4 regions of the Paenibacillus glufosinatiresistens genome follow, and region 2 is predicted to be linked to each of the others. Evidence: predicted binding sites of a transcription regulator. Region 2 holds the regulator's gene; each other region holds the start of a gene.

What was found. The regulator LexA, encoded in region 2, represses DNA repair genes until DNA is damaged. The targets are predictions, from matches to a motif close to CGAACATATGTTCG.
Positions count from the first base shown of each region.
Region 1: RBI05_RS13020 (SPL family radical SAM protein) is a predicted target of LexA. The motif match lies at 1,396-1,409, and genes of this name have one in related genera.
Region 3: RBI05_RS12195 (putative DNA modification/repair radical SAM protein) is a predicted target of LexA. The motif match lies at 1,976-1,989, and genes of this name have one in related genera.
Region 4: RBI05_RS04210 (DNA polymerase IV) is a predicted target of LexA. The motif match lies at 1,728-1,741, and genes of this name have one in related genera.

Region 1 covers NZ_JAVFHT010000011.1:88,706-92,453, forward strand. The annotation lists gene cobA (uroporphyrinogen-III C-methyltransferase) at 1-1,247, shown strand, start outside; gene RBI05_RS13020 (SPL family radical SAM protein) at 1,427-2,413, shown strand; gene RBI05_RS13025 (aldo/keto reductase) at 2,536-3,522, shown strand.
Region 2 covers NZ_JAVFHT010000003.1:207,893-211,640, reverse strand. The annotation lists gene RBI05_RS05955 (hypothetical protein) at 1-419, opposite strand, end outside; gene RBI05_RS05950 (DUF896 domain-containing protein) at 473-679, opposite strand; gene RBI05_RS05945 (LysM peptidoglycan-binding domain-containing protein) at 834-1,229, opposite strand; gene lexA (transcriptional repressor LexA) at 1,416-2,042, shown strand; gene RBI05_RS05935 (hypothetical protein) at 2,257-2,499, shown strand; gene RBI05_RS05930 (cupin domain-containing protein) at 2,617-3,333, opposite strand; gene glnA (type I glutamate--ammonia ligase) at 3,460-3,748, opposite strand, start outside.
Region 3 covers NZ_JAVFHT010000010.1:54,692-58,439, reverse strand. The annotation lists gene RBI05_RS12200 (TIGR03915 family putative DNA repair protein) at 1-457, opposite strand, end outside; gene RBI05_RS12195 (putative DNA modification/repair radical SAM protein) at 450-1,931, opposite strand; gene RBI05_RS12190 ((deoxy)nucleoside triphosphate pyrophosphohydrolase) at 2,056-2,436, shown strand; gene RBI05_RS12185 (GntR family transcriptional regulator) at 2,483-3,205, shown strand; gene RBI05_RS12180 (phosphoketolase family protein) at 3,412-3,748, shown strand, end outside.
Region 4 covers NZ_JAVFHT010000002.1:244,458-248,205, reverse strand. The annotation lists gene arsC (arsenate reductase (thioredoxin)) at 1-209, shown strand, start outside; gene RBI05_RS04225 (arsinothricin resistance N-acetyltransferase ArsN1 family A) at 190-684, opposite strand; gene RBI05_RS04220 (class I SAM-dependent methyltransferase) at 747-1,067, opposite strand; gene RBI05_RS04215 (MarR family winged helix-turn-helix transcriptional regulator) at 1,097-1,549, opposite strand; gene RBI05_RS04210 (DNA polymerase IV) at 1,757-3,016, shown strand; gene RBI05_RS04205 (hypothetical protein) at 3,013-3,486, shown strand; gene RBI05_RS04200 (GIY-YIG nuclease family protein) at 3,623-3,748, shown strand, end outside.

The sequences.
Region 1 (3,748 bases), on a different contig from region 2:
CCGAGCTGCTCCGGCAGCACGGGGTGCCTTACGAAATCGTGCCGGGCGTTACTTCGGCGATCGCGGTGCCGGCCTATGCCGGCATCCCGGTGACGCACCGGGATTATGCGTCGTCCCTGTCGATTATCACCGGCCACGAAAGCCCGGACAAGCTGGACCAGGCCATCCATTGGGATAAGCTGACGCAGGCGACGGGAACGCTGATCTTCATGATGGGGGTGGCCAAGATCGGCTACATCAGTTCCAATCTGATCAAGCACGGCCGCCCGCCGGAGACGCCGGTGGCGCTTGTGCGCTGGGGCACCCGCGCTGAGCAGGAGACGCTTGTAGGCACGCTGGCAGATATTGAGGCCAAGGTGACGGCGTTGAACTTCCAGTCGCCGGCCGTGATTGTGGTCGGTGAAGTGGTCGGCCAGCGCGAGAAGCTGCAATGGGCGGAAGCGCTGCCGCTCTTCGGCAGACGTATTCTGGTGACCCGTTCTCGGTCCCAGGCGAGCGAACTGGTGGAGCGGATTGAAGAGCTTGGCGGGGAGCCTTACGAATTTCCGGTCATCGAGACGGTGCCGCCGCGCAGCGAAGAGCGGATTGCCGCTCTCCGCGAGGCGCTGTCCGCGCTTCATACCTATGACTGGGTCTTCTTCACAAGTGTGAACGGCGTAGAGTTCTTCTTCCGCCATCTGGCCGAGCTGCGGGTGGATGTGCGCGGGCTTGCCCGCGCCCGCATCGCGGCGGTCGGCCCGGCAACGGCGGCGGCGCTGGCGGAGCGCGGCCTGCTGGCCGAGGAGCTTCCCGGGCGTTTTCAGGCCGAAGGGCTCCTGGAGACATTCGGCCCGGACCTCGTGCCGGGACAGAAGGTTCTGCTCCCGCGCGGCGATCTGGCCCGGAACTGGCTGCCCGAGAAGCTGGCCGAGCTCGGACTCTCCGTTACGGAGGCGCAGACCTATGAGACCGTTCCGGTTGCGGAAGACGACGAGGAGCTAAGGAAGCTGCTGCAGGAGGGGGGCATTCATGCCGTGACCTTCACCAGTTCTTCGACGGTGCGCAATCTGCTGGAGGCGCTGCGCGGCATGGGGTTCGAGGAACCGGCGCGCGCGCTGGACGGCGCAGCGGTCGCCTGCATCGGTCCGGTGACGGCCGCAACCGCCGAGGAGGCGGGGCTCTCGCCGAAGCTGCTCGCGAAGGAAGCGACGATTGTCTCGCTTGTGGAGGAGCTGTGCCGCTGGAATGCCGAGACGCGGAAGCCGTGAATGCTTAAAGGAATACCGGATAAGGCAAAGGGATTTTTGCGGCTGGACTGCAAAAATCCCTTTGCCGCTTCTGCAGACAGCCGGCGTCGTCACATTCTCTCGGAAACCGATCCGCTTGTGAACCGGAACCGGAACATGCTACAATACAAGAACAAATGTTCTTGTCTGGGAGGGCGGATATGCCGAGAATATATGAACACATGAACGTCAAGACCGGCATGACTCCGGTGAAGGAAGAGCGAATGCCGTTTGGCTGGTCCATCAATCCGTACCGCGGCTGCGCGCACGGGTGCAGCTTCTGCTTTGCCCGGGGATTTCAGCATTTTATGAATCTCGGCGCGGACGATGAATTTCAGAATCACATCCTGCTGAAAACGAACGCTCCCGAGGCGCTGGAGGCACAGCTTGCCAAGCTCGCGGTGCGTCATCGCTACGATCTCGGCGAGATGCGGCGGCGGCTCGGCCAGGTCATGATTGGAACCGTAACGGACCCGTACCAGCCGGTTGAGGGCCGAATGAAGCTGACCCGCCGCTGTCTGGAGGTGCTGGCCCGCTACGGCGTTGGCGTTTCGGTCACGACGCGCTCGCCGCTGATTCTGCGCGATCTCGACCTGCTGCGCCGGATGGACGGGGTCTCCGTCAACATCAGTATGAACACCTTGGATGCGAAGCTGACGCGGAGGCTGGAGCCGGAAGCGCCTCTCCCGGCCAAGCGCCTGGAGACGCTGAAGGCGCTCAGCGAAGCGGGTATTCGCACAAGCGTGTTCATCGCGCCGATCCTTCCCTTGCTGACCGACGGTCCGAAGGATCTGGAGGAGCTGTTCGCAGCCGCCGCGGAGCGGGGGGCCGGGTCTTTCATGACCTCGGCGCTGCGGCTGTCTCCGGAGGTCAAGCGCGGGTATTTCCGGTCGCTGGCTGAACACTATCCGGACCGGCTGGACGGGTACCGGGAGCTGTATGCGGGCGGCGCCTACGCTTCCGATGAATACCGGGAGAAGCTGCGCCGCCTGACCGATGAGCTGAGCCGGAAGTACACGCCGTCTGAGCCGCTCTACAAGCCGGCGGACGAAGAGGAAGCGCCTTCCGGTATCCGGCCGGGCTCCCCGGCTCCCGGAGAAGCCTGCGGCGAACCGGCTTATCCGCCGGAGCAGCTCTCTTTCTTCTGACCGGGACAGCGTAGACGTCCGGCCGGCCGCCCGGCTTTTGCCGGAGACCGGTCTGGAGTAGAATAAGAGGGAGTGGACAGCTTGGTAACGGCAGAGACTTTTCCGAAACGGAGGGTTGAAGGATGAAGAAGCGGAAATTGGGCGCATCCGGGCTGGAGGTATCCGCCCTGGGGCTCGGCTGCATGGGCATGTCGGATTTCTACGGAAGCCGGAATGACGAAGAATCGATTCGGACCATCCATCTGGCGCTGGACCGGGGATTGAACTTTCTCGATACGGCGGACATGTACGGCGTAGGCCGGAATGAGGAGCTGGTCGGCCGAGCCATCAGAGGACGGCGGGGCGACGTCGTGCTGGCCACAAAATTCGGCAATGTGAGGGCGGAAGACGGCACTCCCCTGGGCGTGTGCGGGCGTCCGGAATATGTGAAGAAGGCTTGCGACGACAGTCTGCGCCGTCTCGGCGTGGATTACATCGACCTCTATTACCAGCACCGGGTGGACCCGGATACGCCGATTGAAGAGACGGTCGGAGCGATGGCCGATCTGGTCCGGGCGGGCAAGGTCCGCTGCCTCGGTCTGTCGGAGGCGTCGGCCGATACCATCGGACGTGCGCTCGGCGTCCATCCGATTGCGGCGCTGCAGACGGAATATTCACTCTGGAGCCGGGATGTCGAAGACCGGATTCTGCCTTTTTGCCGTGAGCATGGGGTGAGTTTCGTTGCTTACAGCCCGCTGGGCCGCGGTTTCCTGACCGGGCAGATCAAGTCGTTCGAGGATCTGGAGCCGGATGACTACCGGCGGATGTCGCCCCGCTTCCAGGGCGAGAATTTCATCAAGAATCTCGAACTGGTCGAGCGCATCCACGAGATTGCACGCGAGAAGGGCTGCTCGTCTTCCCAGCTGGCGCTGGCCTGGCTGCTGTCGCGCGGCGAGGATGTCGTGCCGATTCCCGGAACGAAGCGCCGCCGCTATCTGGAGGAGAATCTGGAAGCCCTCGATGTGCTTCTCACTCCCGAAGAGCTGCTCCGGATTGAGGAGGCGGCGCCTCAGGGCTTTGCCTCTGGCGAACGCTATCCCCAGGCTTCGATGAAGCTGTTGAACCAGTAAGGGCAGACCGCAGGGGCTGCGGCAAGCCGCAAGCACCTGAACCTGCAACAATCTTGAAACTTGCAGGTACCAGAGTCTGCAAGCACCAGAGCCTGCAAGCACCTGAACCTGCAACGATCTGAAACTTGCAGGCACCAGAGTCTGCAAGCACCGGAGGCCGTAAGCACCTGGACCTGCAGAGCGCCTGAATCCGCCTCAAGAACCCGAATCCGCAGCTGGCTTGCCC
Region 2 (3,748 bases):
CACTTGCCGCGTTTGGACTTCGGCACAATCGTAACTGTCCCGCGCGACACCACAATCTTCCCGATGTCTCCGGCGGCCAGAATACGCTCCCGGTTGAACTTGAAGGTCGAGAGCCGCGAGCGCTCGATCTTGAGGTAAGGACGGCGGAAGAAGATGAGCGCGGCCAGCAGCATATACAGAGCGATGCCGATCCAGTTCCAAGCGGAGTTCACGCCCTCCGGCGTTCCGACGAGTCCGACGAAGGCATACAGAAGCCCCAGGACAAACAGCAATGTCGGGAAAATAATATTGCGTCCCCGATAAATATCGGCCTTCCCCGCAGCCGAAACGGAAGCGGAAGCTCCTTTTCCTTCTTTTTTGCGGCGGGCATTCAGTTGTTTCTGATTGCGTTGTACCATTCTTTCCCATGAGCGGGCCATGCAGCTTCCCCCTAGATTAAATTCAATGCTTCTTATGAAAAAAACGGCCGGGCTCAGCGGGTCTGGCCCGGACCGTCCTTGCCGTTGTCTTCGTCCACAATCTCGATCGATTCCAGCTGCGCGCGGAAATTGCGCCGGATGTTGCCGAGATAGATCTCGCGCAGCCGGCTTCGTTCCGCCAGTTCATCTTCCGTCAGTCCGGTATCCTTCTGCTTGCGGGCCAGCTCATTGATGCGGGCCACCAGTTCATCTATGTCCAATTCGCTTTCCTCCCCTATACGGTTCAAGACTGCGGGCACCTGTCCGCAGCCATGACATTCTAACTGTGCCATGAGAAAAAGAGCTTGTCAAGGCGGCGCCCTGAGAAGCTCTTGGAAGGAACAAGGGGGATATAAATGCGCGGAAGCGCCCGGATTATTCCATCCGGGGCAGCGACAGAATATCGCCGGCCTGGATGCTGCCGTCCTCCAATCCGTTGAGATCTTTAATGGCTTCTACATAGACTACCGTTCGCATGGCTTCAGGCTTATGTTCTCTGGCGATCTCCCAGAGCGTATCGCCATAGGAGACCACAATGCGCTTCTCGGGGGCAAGCGACGAGACCGAATTGGCGAACACACTGCCCACTACCGTAAATCCCGAAACCGTGAGGAGCAGAACAATCATCAAGCTGATCAGGTTCTCACGGGTGAACAGCCTGCGGGACACGGTCAGCGTTCCGGATGTATAGTCAACGATGCCTCTGTGCAGCTCGGAAGGCGCTGCGGGCTTCTCTTCATAAATGCTCCGATATGTACTGTATTTCAACATGGATATCGACCTCCAAACACTTGTTCTTACTTGCAAAAACAATATAACACGAACATGTGTTTTGTTCAACAGGTTTTTCGAACAATTGTTCCCGCAAAAACTGTCGTTTCTTTAGAACTTATGTTTGTGCGAACGGAGGTTCTATGCTATAATTTTCCCATACATTACTAGATGGGGATGATTCCAATGTCCAAGATTTCGAGCCGCCAACTGGCGATTCTGGAATTCATACGCAACGAAGTCCGCAGCAAGGGCTACCCGCCTTCCGTCCGAGAAATTGGCGAAGCCGTCGGCTTGGCCTCCAGTTCCACCGTTCACGGCCATTTGGACCGCCTGGAGAAGAAGGGCCTGATCCGCCGCGACCCTACGAAGCCCCGCGCCATCGAGCTGCTGGGCCAGGAAGAGTCCGAGAACTCGCATCAGTTCGCCCATACGGTTGCCCGTGTCCCTGTCGTAGGCAAAGTCACCGCCGGTCTGCCGATTACCGCAACGGAGAATATTGAAGACTATTTCCCGCTTCCGACCCATTTTATTGGAGAGAACAAAGTATTCATGCTCTCTGTAGCCGGCGACAGCATGATTGAAGCGGGCATTATGAACGGCGACTACGTCATCGTCCGTCAGCAGCAGACTGCCGACAACGGCGATATTGTCGTTGCGATGACCGAAGAAGATGAAGCAACGGTCAAGACCTTCTATAAGGAACGCGACCATATCCGCCTTCAGCCCGAGAACCCCGCGTACGAACCGCTGCGTCTGAACCGGGTCAGCATCTTGGGTAAAGTCATCGGTCTGTTCCGGGATATTCACTGAATCCTGCCGTTTGTCTATCCGGAGCCTTCCTGTCTTAAGGAAGGCTTCTTTATTTTTCCATTCCTTTGTTTCCTTATGGTTCCCGGAACGTATATACCGTTACAGCCGGCCGTTCTCCTTATAAGGAGCCAGCATTTCGGCTATTTCCGGAAGGGAGCGTACGACAAGAATGACAACGACACAGACCATTAGCTATGGGGGAGGTTCCGGTGCATTGGGCGTTCTGTTTTTTCTGATCTGGCTTGTATTTATTGTCATTGGCCTTTATCTGCTCGTTCTGCTGATTAAACTGATGAAGAGAGCCATTGAAGCGCTGGACTTGTATAATTACTCGAAGAATCAGGAGATTCGCCATTCACAGAATGCTTCCTACCTGCGGCCGTATGTCAATGATCCCCCTTCAACCCCGCCTTCGGATTCACCGAATCCCGGTAGAGGCGGACCATCATCTTCTTAAAAGTATCGTACTTGTATCAGGGTGTCCCCTTCTTCACGGCAAGAGGCAGGCCCGCGGAACCTTATCCGCGGCCTGCCTCTCTGCATGTTAACGTTCATGCTTGCCGGTATAGGCAAGTCAGACTCCAGCACCCGGCATCATGGGCATCATTCCGTTACCAATGCCAGGGTATCCGGCCCCTGGATATCCCGCCCCTGCGTGGTGCTGCGGAACTCCTTGACCCGGGCCATAACCGTTTCCCCAGGCTCCGGTCTGCGGGTAGGACTGGGGATAGTAGGCTGCCGGCCAGGCGCCTTGGGCGGCGGAAGGATCGCAGCACAGCGGCGGGCCCAGAATCACCGATTCCGTAATCGGGGATACCGCTTCTGCATATTTTGCCGGATCGATGCAGTAAGCCATATTCATGATCTCCGGCGGCGTACAGCGGAGGAAATCGGAACCGAGAACCACATCAGCCGTCGGCCGATCGAAGATCGTCAGGAAATGCGAGTGCTCCCCAACTCCGACAATCCAGTGGAACCACCCCTTGGGGAACACCGCAACCTGGCCAGGTCTGAGACAGTAGGTCATGCGCTGCTGAGTGAACGGATTAAAGACCGTGGTCTTGACTTCTCCGCAGATTACATAGACCATCTCATTCACGCTCGGATGCCAATGCGGCTGAACCACAAAACCTTTGTCCAGGTGAATACTGAAGAAGCCGTTGACGATAGCCGGGAACTCTTTGCCGAACAGCTCCGTCACATAATTCCGGTCGTCCCGTTTGTAATACAGCGTCACATTGGAGTCGGCGGCCAAGGTCAAATCCGGGGACTGCAGAAGCTCATTGTGCATACAGAAATCTCCATCCTCTCTGGGTAAACGTCTATCCACCATATGCCCAGAGCCGGTAAAGGGTGCAGCCCTCTGCACGCAAAAAATCCCCGGAGCCATTCGGCCCCGGGGATTTCTCCCGCTTCCTTAGTACAGCGTGATGTACTGATTGCGCTCCCAGTCGTGGACCTGGGTACGATAGATATCCCATTCGATTTCCTTCAGTTCATAGAAATGAGCCAAAGCGTGCTCGCCCAGCGCTTCCGTGATGACCGAGCTGCGGATCAGCTCGTTGAGCGCATCCTTCAGGTCGGCCGGGAGGCTTGGGATGCCTTCCTCGATCCGCTCTTCTTCCGACATCACGTAGATGTTCCGGTCGATCGGAGCCGGAAGCTCCAGCTTACGCTTGATGCCGTCCAGACCGGCCTTCAGCATC
Region 3 (3,748 bases), on a different contig from region 2:
TCCGCGGCTCAATCACCGCCGCTATGACCGGTCCGTAGACGGAGAAGCGGATCAGGCCGAGATAGCGGTGGCTCTCCCGCCGCAAGTGCAGAACGGCCTTAACCAGTGCATCCACCGTATCATCGGCAAGCATGTCCAGGACGCGCGGGCCATGGGCGAAGCCGAGCTGGAGGAACTTCAGCAGCAGCAGTTCCTTGTCCGGGAGACAGGTACAGAAGCCCAGGCGCACCAGTTCTTCGGCCTTCGCCCCGATGCGCTGCGGGATGGACCGCAGGACGCGTCCGGCATGCTCGGGATCGGTCTCGATCCATTTGGACTCCAGCAGCAGCCCGGGACCATCGTCCTGGGGATGAATGGCCAGCGGGGTCTCCTTCCACACATAACTCTCAAATACGCAGGAGAGCAGCCCTTCGAAGCTGCCGTCATAGCTGTAGGCCAGCGCAGCCGTCTTAAACATAAGCAGTCCTCCCGGAAGAGGCCTCTTGGGCGAGCGCGTCGATGGAATCTGCTCCGACCAAGGCCGCTTCGGTAAGCCGTGGATCGGCCGCTTCGGCCAGGGCAGCAGCGGGCCCGCCGGCAGCCGGTCCGCCCTCAGCCGGTCCGCCAAGAGGCCGGGAAGAATTAGGCCCGCCGGAGAAGAGGTCCGCAGGCGCTGCGGGCTCCGGCAGTCCGGTCACTTCGGCCTCGCTGAAGAAGGAGAGCTGTTCGGCCTGCGGCTCCCGGAAGGCCGCCAGTTCCTGACCGGACATCAGCGAGCGCAGCAGCGTATGGTCGCTGACCTTCAGCCCTTCCAGCATGCGTCCCCGGCAGGTCAGAAAGAACTGAGCCCGCTTCAGCACCACACCCAGCTTCTTCAGCGCAGCGAAGTCCAGGCTTCCGGCCCGGCGGGCCTTGACGATTCGCTGGGCGCTGCGCACCCCGATGCCCGGTACGCGCAGCAGCATTTCGTAAGGCGCGGTGTTGGCCTCCACGGGGAACAATGCCCGGTTGCGCAGCGCCCAGCTGCATTTCGGATCCAGCAGCGGATTGAAGTTCGGGGCCGACTCGTCCAGCAGCTCGCCCGCGCGAAAGCCGTAGAAGCGCAGCAGCCAGTCGGCCTGGTACAGCCGGTGCTCCCGCAGGAGCGGCGGTTTGGTGTCGAGCGCAGGGAGGAGCGAATGCTCCACAACCGGCGTGTAGGCGGAGTAGAACACCCGCTTCAAGCCGTATTTGCGGTACAGTCCTTCCGTCAAGGCGAGGATCCGCTGATCCGTGTCGGGCGTTGCTCCCACAATGATCTGTGTGCTCTGGCCCGCGGGGGCATACCGGGGAGCATGGTCGTAACGGACGAGATCGTGGCGGTTCTCACGGATTCGGGCCTGGATGAGTCCCATAGGCTTCAGAATGGAATCCTTGCTCTTGTCCGGCGCCAGCCTGCCGAGGCTTGCCTGTGACGGCAGCTCGATGTTGACGCTCATCCGGTCGGCGAGAAGGCCGAGCCGGGAGAGCAGCCGTTCGTCCGTTCCCGGAATGGCCTTGACATGAATGTAACCGCCGAAGCGGTGAACATGGCGCAGCAGCTCCAGGGCGGCAATCATCTGCTCGGTCGTATAGTCGGGATTGCGCAGAATGCCGGAACTCAGGAACAGGCCCTCGATATAATTGCGGCGGTAGAACTGCATCGTGACATCGGCAATCTCTTCCGGCGTAAAAGTGGCCCGCCGCGTATAATTGGACCGCCGGTTCACGCAGTAGGCGCAGTCGAAGACGCACCGGTTCGTCATCAGCACCTTCAGCAGCGAAATGCAGCGGCCGTCGGCGGCGAAGCTGTGGCAGATGCCCATGCTGGTGGTGTTGCCCATGCCGCCGGCGCTTCCCTTGCGGCTGGAGCCGCTGGAAGTGCAGGCGACATCATATTTGGCCGAGGCGGTCAAAATTTCGAGCTTCTCCATTACGTCCACGGGGAACCCTCCTTTATATAAATGGAAGTATATATCGAACATGTGTTCCTGTCAAAGACAAAGATCCCTTGCTTCGGCTATATTAAGTTCAGGAGAAGAAAGGGGTGTGAGGGCAATGATCGAAGTGGCGGCAGCGATTATAGAAGACCGTCAGGGGCGGATTCTGATTGCCCGCAAACGCAGAGGCAAAGCCCAAGAGGGGCTCTGGGAGTTCCCGGGCGGCAAGCTGGAGCCGGGGGAGACGCCGGAGGCATGCCTGAAGCGCGAGCTGCTGGAAGAGATGGGGCTGCGCATCCGGCCTTACGCCCGGTTCGGCGTCAGCGAGCACCGGTACGAAGAGATTCATATCCGGCTGACGGCTTACCGCGCCGTGCTGGAGGGCGGCGAGCCGGTGCTGACCGACCACGACCGGTACGAATGGGTCCATCCCAGCGGGCTGGGAGCGTATGAATTTGCGGCTGCGGACATAGAGTTTGTGGACAAGCTTATGCTATAGTTAACCAAGAGACTAACGAAGCAGAGGACCGGAGAGGAAGTACGTAATGGCAGAGTTCGTGTACAAGCAAATTATCGACGATCTGAAGAAGAAAATATTCGCCGGGCAGTTTGCGGATATGCGTCTGCCGGATGAGCGCAGCCTGAGCGAGCTGTACCAGGTCAGCCGCAGCTCGGTGAAGCAGGCGCTGACGAAGATGGAGCACGCCGGAATTATTTTCAAGAAGCGCGGATCGGGGACCTTCATCAACCCCCTGTATATTAAGAACGAATCGGTCTTTAACTATGAAGGCTCGAATCTGGGCGTGACCGACAACTTCCATATGAACGGCCAGAAGCCGCAGACCCGGGTGCTGGGCTTCGAGGTGATTCCGCCGACGGAGGAGCTGCAGCGGGATTTGTTCCTGGAACCGCATGATTTTGTCTACAAAATCGTCCGGCTTCGCCTGTTCGACGACGTGCCTTTTATGATCGAGACGGGGTATATCCCGATTAAAATCGTGCAGAATTTGAACCAGACCATCATTGAAGGTTCCATCTTCAACTATCTGGAGAGCGCGCATAATCTGGCCGTGACCAAATCTTTCATGTCCATCTTTGCGGAGCCTTCGCAGGAGCAGGACCGGGAGCTGCTGCTGCTGAAGGAGAACGAGCCGGTCGGCATTATGGAAGGGATCTTCTTCCTCGACAACGGAACGCCGCTGGAATTCTCCCATATGCGCATTCATTATCAATACCTAAAATTTAACACGTTTGTATCGGTGCAATAAGCGGAAGACTGGAGGAAACTCCGGTCTTTTTTTATTGGGTTGAAAAGGCGAATGACCATTTGTCCATATGTTGTTCAACTTTTCACAAAATTGGACCGTATCAATTATAAAAAAGGTTGTATTTTATAATTAAGTTGGTATGATGAACTCAAGAGAAATTTTTCACAATCGGTCGGAAGGCTGATATTAAGGAGTGGAGAGAAATCATGGGACTGACTCTGCAAGTGGATTATTCGTCCAAAACCTATTTCGACAAGCTGGATGCATACTGGCGCGCTACGAATTATATTTCGGTCGGGCAGCTGTACCTGAAGGATAACCCGCTGCTCCGGGAACCGCTGCAGGCCGATCATGTCAAGGTGAAGCCGATCGGGCACTGGGGCACCATCCCGGGCCAGAACTTCATCTATGCGCATCTGAACCGGATCATCACCAAGTACGATCTCGATATGTTCTATATCGAAGGACCGGGCCACGGCGGTCAGGTCATGGTCTCCAACTCCTATCTGGACGGCAGCTACACCGAGATCTATCCGGACATTA
Region 4 (3,748 bases), on a different contig from region 2:
GGGCCACGCTCGTCGTGACGCTCTGCGCCGACGCGGCGGACAAGTGCCCGGTGACTCCTCCGGGCGTAAGACGCGAGCATTGGGGATTTGACGATCCGGCCAGAGCGGAAGGCAACGACGAGGAGAAATGGGCCGTGTTCCAGCGGGTACGGGATGAGATCGGCGTTCGTATCCGGCAGTTCGCCGAGACTACAGCAGTTTCTCCATAATCATTACATCGATCGGCGCTCCGTCCAGAAGGCCCTGGTTCTCGAAGATGCCGACCTCGCGGTATTTCATTTTCCGGTACAGGCCCTGGCCCTGGTTATTGAAGGGGAAAGTGAACAGGATGATTTTGCGGAACCCGCTCAACCTTGCCTCTTCTTCCAGCGCCTGTAGCAGGAGGGATCCGACGCCCTGTCCGCGGTACTCCCTGCGGATGTAGACCGACAGATCGGCTACGCCGCGGTACGCGCAGCGGTGGGAGTAAGGGTTCAGCGATGCCCAGCCGACCGGGAGGCCGTTCCTCTCCGCAACCAGCACCGCATGTCTGCCCTGATGTTCTTCCATCCACCGCTTCATATAGGCCAGATCTTTGATCTCTTCTTCCAGCGTGGCAATCCGGTCTTCAATCCCCTGATTATAAATGTGCAACAGATCTTCGATATCCCCGGCTGCTGCCCGCCGGACTGCAAGTTCCTCCATGCTCTCCAGCTCCTCTGGCTTAAGGCTTGACGGCCTGAATGACGGCCGAGACGATATAGTCTTCAATGTTTCTTGCCGGTACCCAGTCTTTGAGAAAAGCGCCCGATTGCTCTTCCCAGATCCAGCACGCATTCGCCTGGCTGCAGCCCGGCAATGGCCTGTGGATTTCCGCAGCCGAGTCCCAAATTCGCTCCTTCGGGCACGGCCTGCAGTTCATCGCTCGCGTATCCGAGACGGGCCGATATCTCGTTGAAGTCCGTGGGGGCTCCGCAGCAGGAGCCGACGTTCTTGGCGGGCCCTGACGCTTGAATAGCTGCCGCTGCAATTGGCTGGTATCGGCTGCGAACCGTGCGGCGGATTTGATCCGGATGGGTCTCGTTCATAAGATTCACTCCTGTTTTAGGCTGATAGATTAATCGATTTGGACCGGACGGCAGCAGCGGTTCGACCTGGCCATAGCCTCGTTCATCAATTGAACGGAACGGATGACCATTTCCCGATCGGACTCGCTCATATAAGAGAAGACTTCCTCCAGGTAGCTGTTCATTTGCAGGTCAATGGCCGTTGCGGCTTCCTGCCCCTTTGCCGTAAGCGCAAGAATGGAAATCCGGCGGTCCGAGGGATCGGGTGTCTTGCGGAGCAACTCCATGCGCACCAGCGACTGCACCTGGCGGCTGAACGTAGTAATGTCGGTTCCCAGCGTCTCGGCGATTTGCTGCATGGAAGGCTGATGCCGGCGTTCAACTTCATACAGAATGTGGCTCTGTACCGGCGTGATGCTCTTTCCTTCAATCGTGCAGCAGTTCCGGTTCAGCAGGCCGAAGCGCCGGGTCAGAATCTGAAAGAGTTCGCGCGCATTTTCCATTCCTCTCACCTCCTGCCACCAGTTATACCTCAATAACTTGCATGTTGCAAGTAATATTCGGCAATATTAACGGCGAAAGACGACTGCGAGCGCCCTTTTTAGGATTTCCCTAGCCGGAAATCCAGTTTTTGATCCTTGCATACAAACAGGTGTTCGTGCATATAATAGAGTAACGATGAGAATATACGTTCGCTTAGAGGTGGGAGAATGAAAGAACGGACCCTGTTTTTAATCGACTGCCAGTCGTTCTATGCCTCTGTCGAAAAAGCGGCCCGTCCGGAGCTCAAGAACCGGCCGGTGGCCATCGGAGATCCGGAGCGCCCTGCGGGCATTATTCTGGCCGCCTGCCCGTTGGCCAAAGCCTATGGAGTGACCACTGCGCAGCGGATCAACGAAGCGCGGGTCAAATGCCCGGATCTCGTGGTCATTCGTCCGCGGATGCGGATGTACATTCGGATATCCCTGCTGATTACGAAGATTTATGAGTCGTATACGGATCAGGTGGAGCCTTTCTCCATAGACGAGCAATTTCTCGATGTCACCGGCAGCCTCCGTCATTACGGTTCCGTAGAAGAACTGGCGCGGAATATTCAGACCCGGGTGCAGCTCTCCACGGGAATCTGGACCCGGGTGGGAGTGGGCCCAAGCAAGATTCTGGCGAAGACGGCCACCGACAACTTTGCGAAGCAGCGGCCCGACGGCATTTTCAAGCTGAATTACAGCAATATCGAGCAAGAGCTGTGGCCGTTGCCGGTGAGCAAGATGTATATGGTCGCAGGCCGAATGACCGATCACTTTATGCGGATGGGGCTTCCGACCATCGGGGACGTGGCCCGGCTGGAGCTGGGCGACTTCAAACAGAAGATGCGCCGGGAGATGGGCAAGCAGAGCGACCTGAAGGCCGAATACTACTGGCAGGTGGCGCGGGGTATTGACCCCAGCGCGATCAAGCCCGGCATCCGGATGAAGCCGCAGCAATCCATCAGCCACGGCAAGACGCTCCGCGCCAGTCTGTACCGCAGTCTGGAGGATATCGAGGTCGTGCTGCTGGAGCTGGTCATTGAGGTATGCCGGCGGGCCCGCTCCTACGGAGTCATGGGGCAGGTGATCAGTGTGAGCGCAGCCGAGACGGACGGGGAGAAATCCAGAAGCTTCGGCCGTCAGGTCACGCTGTCTCAGCCGACATCGCTTACCCATGAGGTGGCGGAGGCGGCCGGGCGGCTGTTCCGCAAGCATTGGAGCGGGCTGCCGGTGGCCCGGCTTCATATCTCGCTCGATCAGTTGACTTCGGATGAGACGTATCAGCTCACGCTGTTTGAGGATCGGCCCCGGGCCTACTCCATGGAACGGACGCTGGACGGGATCAAGGACCGGTTCGGCAGCGACGCCATTCTCCGGGCCTCTTCGCTGCTGGAAGCCGGAGTGGCGAGGGAGCGGGCCGGACAGATTGGGGGGCACTGGATATGAGTCATCAGGCCAAGAGCGACCCTTGGGCGACGCGTTTTGTGCTGAAGGAGCACGCTGAAGAGTACGGAAGAAGAAATGATCCGCCCGCCGCCGGACAGCCTGCCGTGGAGGAGCTGATTCTCATGCGGGATTATACGCTCCTGCCGCATATGCTCACGATCATCCAGAAGAACCTGGATGATCTCAGATTCTACAAAGGGGTGCTGAGAGACTTCTACACGGCAGCGGGAGAATATGTCGCCCAGCGGATCAGCCAAGATCTGTATGAACTGCGGCGTGAGCTAAGCAGGCGAAGCATTCGGGTGGGAAGCGGGGAGCAGGATGACATCGTCATCAAATATATGTATAAATGCAGAGGCTATACAGGAAGCTTCGACATTACGCGAGAAGAGACGCGGGCCCAGATCGGGGTCCGGTTCGGACGCTACGTGGACGAACTGATGAAGCGAATGCGGGGAGAGTCTAAGTAATAAGCGCCTAGGTAAGCGATGTGCGGCGGTCTGATTTATCCAGAGTCCTTGACTTCGGAACGGAGGCATGGTAGCTTTTTCAGTAATTTAGTAAATTACTAAACGAAGGACCGAAATCCGGCGGGGAGGAAGAAGAATGGATAAGCAGCGCCGCAAGCATCTGGTCGATGAATTCAAAGAGATCAAGACGTATATGGGAGTCATATGCCTAACCAACAAGGCCAATGGCAAGAGATTCCTGACCGGTTTTCCCAATCTGAAG